Regions from separate parts of the Brevibacillus sp. IT-7CA2 genome, predicted to be linked through region 1. Evidence: riboswitches for the same ligand, from Rfam matches in the RefSeq annotation. Region 1 holds a riboswitch; the other holds the start of a gene.
The links. A riboswitch is a leader RNA that binds a small molecule or an ion and turns the genes downstream of it on or off. The one in region 1 is predicted to bind cyclic di-GMP.
Positions count from the first base shown of each region.

Region 2: linked by a shared signal. The riboswitch ahead of ACM6JA_RS30640 (methyl-accepting chemotaxis protein) and the one ahead of ACM6JA_RS24775 (aldehyde dehydrogenase family protein) in region 1 are both predicted to bind cyclic di-GMP.

Region 1 covers NZ_CATKQT010000051.1:263,677-266,832, reverse strand. The annotation lists gene ACM6JA_RS24785 (hypothetical protein) at 1-619, shown strand, start outside; gene ACM6JA_RS24780 (methyl-accepting chemotaxis protein) at 644-1,588, shown strand; cyclic di-GMP riboswitch class I at 1,766-1,851, shown strand; gene ACM6JA_RS24775 (aldehyde dehydrogenase family protein) at 1,937-3,156, shown strand, end outside.
Region 2 covers NZ_CATKQT010000055.1:143,095-146,250, forward strand. The annotation lists gene ACM6JA_RS30635 (formate--tetrahydrofolate ligase) at 1-1,116, shown strand, start outside; cyclic di-GMP riboswitch class I at 1,255-1,355, shown strand; gene ACM6JA_RS30640 (methyl-accepting chemotaxis protein) at 1,428-3,156, shown strand, end outside.

The sequences.
Region 1 (3,156 bases):
AGATTGGCTAATCGATATGGAGATGGCTTTGTTTTCTGCCAGCTTTACGTTACTTGCCTTTTATCTGCTCGGACTTACCTTTGCCTTTTCTCGCCACCAAAAGGCAGGGAAGATCAATCACCAAATCATCATCTATGTATGGTTGGGTGCGATCTTGTTTCACTTGTTCCTGCTCATCAGCAATTTGTCCAATCAGCATGTGTACAAAGCAGGGATCATTCTATTTTTAGGACCATTGTTTTTAACTGTCTACCATTTTATCACGTACTTGGCAGCTTTGCGTGAGGAGCGTGAGGAGCAGGAGGCAGCTACGACAGCTACGCTTGAGCGTACGGCCTACCAGATGATTCTGGAGGGTGGGCGTGTATACAGCGAGCTCAGTCGCCTGAAAACAGAATATCCAGAAGTGGAGCAAATGCTTCGTGCCAACGATTTTCACGATAAACTGGAGCGCTATGCTTTGGAAATGCAGCAGTATTTGCAGGCGAAGCATTTTGAGCGTAAAGACGTGGAGCTCTTGGAGGGTCACTATTATTTCTTGGAAAACTTGCTGAGCTTGGCGAAACAACATCCGGGAATAATCGAGTCCCGCGTATATAGCCGCCGAGGTGACAATTGATGGGTACAAAGGAGAGAGAAGCGGATGTTTTGGAAAAAAGACAAAGGCCTAGCAGAAAAAGAGACAGCAGCGACGACAGTGGCAACTCCCACAACCACAATGGCAGGCCACCAAGACGCTTGGAAACATGAGCTTCGCGGTATTTACGAACAGATGGGTGCGATTCTCACTTCGAACCAAGCGATGAACGCCGAATCAGAGCAAACGGTGCGATTGGTGACGAGGATGAAGCGTGTCGTAGATAATATCCAGGTCATTAACGAGCGGGATGATGAATCTGCGAGCCAACTGTCGGATCGAGGAGAGCGCTTGACGGACATCTGTAAACAATCGGTAGCGCGTGCAGATGAAGGTAAGAAGGCGATGACGGACGTTGTGGAAGTCATGAGCCTGCTCGACAAAGAATCGGTCCATACGTCCAAGTCCATGAGCCGCTTGGAAGAGCGCTCTTCGGAAATTACGAGCATCGTCAAGGTGATCAGTGACATTGCCAATCAGACCAACCTTCTCGCTTTGAATGCAGCGATAGAAGCGGCACGTGCGGGTGAACAGGGCCGAGGCTTTGCTGTAGTAGCAGATGAAGTACGCAAGCTGGCCGAGATGACAGCGAACTCGACCAAGACGATTGCAGAATTGATCGGCAAGATTCAGGAAGAAACAAAAGAAGCGTTGTCCAACAGTGAAAAAAGCAGCAGTGCGATCAAAAACGGACTTTCTACCAGCAAGGATGCTGCGGAGAAGACGGATCAGATCGTGAACGCTTTCCAGGCACTGAACGTCGAAGTGTCAGGTGTGATGGAAATCATCGCGCACCAAAAGCGATTTGCTGACGATGTGTCCCAACAGGTAAGTGATGCGAAGGGCTTGCTGGAAGAGCTGAATGAAGGCTTGACCAAGCATGTGAGGGACGCCAACGCGGTAGAGCAAATGCTCGCGACGAGCGTAAAGGATGTCAAAAAGATATTGTGATCATAAGGAAGAAGAACCAGGAGTCCGTATCCCAAGAGATGCGGATTTTTTGGTATTTGTTCAATTTGGTTCACTAAAATTTTACATATTTCTGTTTGACTATTAGGAATAGAGTACTATAATCAAAGTAAGATTCTCCATAACTTTCCTTTTTTCGACAAAATCATATCAGCATTCGCTATGAATGGGCAAACCCACTGAAAATTGGGGACGCAAAGCCACGGGCCTAATGTACACGTTACGATGGCAGCCGGGTTGCCGACTAGCAGTGTATTTTGCTGTTTTAGTTTTACGGCTCCTTTCATGCGAAGGGGGCCTATTTACTTTACAAAAGGGAGAGGTTAAAGCATGTCAATCCTTCAAACACTGGACAAGCAGTACATCAATGGGGAGTGGCGCGACGGACTTGGCGCGAAGACATTGCAAGATATCAACCCTTACAACGGGGAAGTCATCGCAGAATTCAAAATGGCAAATTTGGAGGATATCGACGCGGCTTACAAAGCGGCAGCCGACGCGAAAAAAGAGTGGGATGAAGTGAATGCCTATACCAAATCCCGAATGTTGGAGCGTGCTGTTCACTATATCGAAGAGAATGAAGAAGAAATCATTCAGATCATCATTCGTGAATTGGGTGGAACCCGACTGAAGGCATTTTTTGAGATCGGGCTTGTGAAGGATATTATTCGCGAGGCGGCTACGTTCCCGGTACGCATGGAAGGAAAAATTCTTCCTTCTCCCGTAGACGGAAAAGAAAATCGATTGTATCGGATTCCCGCAGGAGTTGTTGGTGTCATCAGTCCGTTCAACTTCCCGTTCTATCTGTCGATGAAGTCCGTAGCGCCAGCTCTTGGCGCGGGCAACGGCGTCGTCCTCAAACCGCATGAGCACACGCCAATCACGGGTGGTACTCTCATCGCGAAAATTTTTGAAGAAGTAGGTTTGCCAAAAGGCTTGATCAACGTCGTTGTGACGGATATTGCTGAAATTGGCGATGGTTTTGTCTCCCACCCGATTCCGCGCATCCTTTCGTTTACAGGCTCTAGCCAAGTAGGAAGCCATATTGCGCAAGTGGCAGCGAAGCATTTCAAAAAGGCGATTTTGGAGCTGGGCGGCAATAGTGCACTGATTGTTTTGGAGGATGCGGATCTCCAGTATGCCGTCAATGCAGCGGTATTCAGCCGCTTTACCCACCAAGGTCAGATTTGCATGTCGGCTAACCGGGTTCTGGTTCACCAAGATGTATACGATAAATTCCTCGATCTGTATGTGGAAAAAGTATCTGGACTCAAGGTTGGCGACCCAAATGATCCTGACACAGTAATCGGTCCGTTGATCAATCAACGGCAAGTCACCAACCTGATGGCAACGATCGATGAGGCGATACGCGAAGGGGCCGTTCCTGCACTGAAAGGGGAAGTAAAAGGCAACGTTGTCGAGCCGATCGTTTTGACAGGAGTGACCACAGACATGTCGATTGCATCCAAAGAGCTGTTTGGTCCGGCTGTTTGCATCATGTCGTTTGCTTCCGAGGAAGAAGCGATTCGCATGGCGAACGAGACACCATT
Region 2 (3,156 bases), on a different contig from region 1:
GGAAATGGAATGACGCGTGAGGATGGCTTCATGATTACGACCGCGTCGGAAATCATGGCGATTTTATGTTTGAGTGAGAATCTAGCAGACTTGCGCGAGCGGTTGAACCATATCATTATTGGCTACGATTTCGATGATCAGCCAGTACGGGCAGAAGAAATCAACGCGGTCGATGCGATGTGCGTTCTCTTGAAGGAAGCGATCAAGCCCAATCTCGTACAGACAATCGAGGGAACTCCGGTCATTATTCACGGTGGACCTTTTGCCAATATCGCGCATGGGTGCAGCAGCGTGATCGGAACCAAGATGGCCTTGAAGCTGGCGGATTACGTCGTAACAGAGGCGGGCTTTGGTGCGGATCTGGGAGCGGAGAAGTTCTTTGACATCAAGTGTAGAAAAGCAGGTCTGACTCCATCGGCTGCTGTCGTGGTCATTACGGTTCGTTCGTTGAAATACAACGGCGGGGTAAAAGTACCTGACCTCGCAGTGGAGAACTTGTCTGCTCTGGAAAAAGGCTTCGAAAACGTCAAGCGCCATCTGGAAAACCTGCAGAAGTTCGGTGTGCCAGCAGTGGTGGCTATCAATCATTTTGCGACGGATACCCAGGCAGAGGTCGATGCCGTAATTGCGCTGTGCCAAGCGGCCGGAGCCGAAGCGGCGCTGTCCAAAGTGTGGGCAGAAGGAGGAGCAGGCGGTGTCGAGTTGGCTGAAAAAGTGACTCGTGCAGCAGGGCAGCCTTCGTCCTTCCGATTCTTGTATGAGGAAGACCTCAGCATTAAAGACAAGATTGAGACAGTCGTGAAAGAAGTATACCGTGGATCAGGGGTTGTCTTTTCGCCGCTTGCATTGAAAACGATGCAAAAGGTAGAAGAAATGGGCATGTCCCATCTGCCTGTGTGCATGGCGAAAACACCGTACTCCTTTACTGATCGCGCTGATCTGTTGGGGGCACCTGTTGACTTCACGATCCAAGTGAGTGAAGTGCGCATATCAGCAGGAGCTGGTTTTATCGTCGCACTGACCGGTAGCTTGGTTACGATGCCAGGCCTCCCGAAAAAGCCAGCTGCGGAATCGTTATATGTAGACGAGGATGGGCAAGTGATCGGATTAAGCTAATCAAAAAAGTTTGACAAAAAGCTGACAACTGTAAAAGGTTGTCAGCTTTTTTTCCATTTTGAGGTTTATTGGCGGAAAGTTATGGGAAATGAAAGGTGAGATTGAAAAAATGTGGACTTTAATTGAAAAAACAACAAAGAATGACAAAGGCAAACCTGCTGAAAGGCAGGGACGCAAAGCCACGGGTCTAAGGTCGGAAGTCAAATGACTTTCGCAGCTAGGACAGCCGGGTTGCCATACCGTAGTCATGACGGACTGTCGGTGGGCAGTCTTTTTTTTGTTGAAAAAAGAGAAGGGAGAAGTGATTCGGTATGAAAAATAGTTTGAAGAATAAGCTAATTATCGTTTTGTGCCTGCTGTTGGTTATTAGTTTGGGTACGGTTTGCGGTGCAAGCTATTGGAGTGCTTCCAATCTTTTAGCAGACAGTCTGGACAAAGAAGCTGAGTTGTCAGCTAGCAATCTCTCGATTCGTATCGATGGTTTCTTTCAAGAAAAAATTGAGATTGTAAGTACGATCGGAGGGTTGATGTCGGCTGATCAAAATGTCGAATACGACCTGAAACTCATTCAAGAAGCCCAAAAGAAAAACCCCGAGTTTGAGACGTTCTTCTTTTCGCATGACTTAAGCGGTAAGAAAGTGATCAATTTCATGGGAGAAGTGACCGACATCTCGGATCGTCCGCATATTAAGGAAGCTAGTAAAGGGGAAGGGAAGGTTGTTGTCTCCGAGCCAGTCATTTCGAAGCGGACAGGGAATAACATCGTGACCCTTGTCGTTCCATTGATGAAGGACAATCGTCAATACGGTTATATCGGTTCTACTATTCCTATCAATGAAATCCAAAAAAAGGTGTCCGAAGAGAAATTTGGCCAATTTGGTTACGCCTTTTTAGTAAGCAAAACAGGAACATTTATTTATCATCCGAATAGCGAGTACATTCTGAAGGAATCGATTCTCGACATGGGTATTCTTGAGCTTCAGACTGCTTTTGAAGATATCAGGCAAGGGAATCATGGAATCGCCCAATATAAATACGAGAATACAGAGCGATTTGCTTCCTATTCTCCTACCAGTTTGAACTGGGGCGTATACATCACTGCACCCGTAGCGGAGCTGCATGCACCTGTCGATCAACTGTCAGCCCGATTGATGGTTATTTCCCTCATCGTATTGGTGATTGGGGTTGTCCTCGTTTATTTCTTGGCTGTACGCATGGTGAAACCAATTGAGCGTCTGAATCACGCAGTAAATGTAGTGGCGCAGGGGAACCTGAAAGAGACCGTAACGGTTGATGGAAAAGATGAGATTGCAGTTCTGTCACGTGACTTTAACCAGACGGTATCGCACTTGAAAAATTTGATCGAAGACGTAACTCTGTCGTCTGATCAAGTACAGCGGTTTAGTCAGGAAGTATCCGAAGGCATTAAACAAGCGACGGAAAACATCAACCAAATCGGCTTGTCTATTGCACAGATTTCTGAGGGAGCAGAGGCGCAGGCCACCAGCTCGCAGGATGTTGCATTGTCTATGAATGACATGGCAGCAGGCATCGTGAAAATCGCGGAGACGTCTGCACATGTTTCAGAGGCTGCCCAGATAGCAACAGAGCAGGCAGAACAAGGAACTGCTGTGGTAGAGCAGGCAGTTCGCCAGATGGGAAGCATTGGCGAGGGAACATCGAAGGCGACAGTAGCCATCGAGCAGCTCAACAATCGTTCCAAAGAAATCGAAGGCATTCTCGATACGATCAGTCAGTTGACCTCGCAAATCAATTTGCTTGCCTTGAACGCTTCGATTGAGGCAGCACGTGCCGGCGAGCATGGACGTGGGTTTGCTGTCGTTGCCGGAGAGGTGAAAAAACTGGCGAACCAATCCGAAGAATCCGCATCCAAAATTGCGATGCTGATCGGGGAAATCCAGCAGGATACGCATCATGCGGTAGAGGTCATGACCGCGGGCAACCAAAACGCACAGCAAGGTATTCAACTGGTCGAAGAGGTTCGCGAAATCTTCGGGCATATTTTGGAATCTTCTCGTA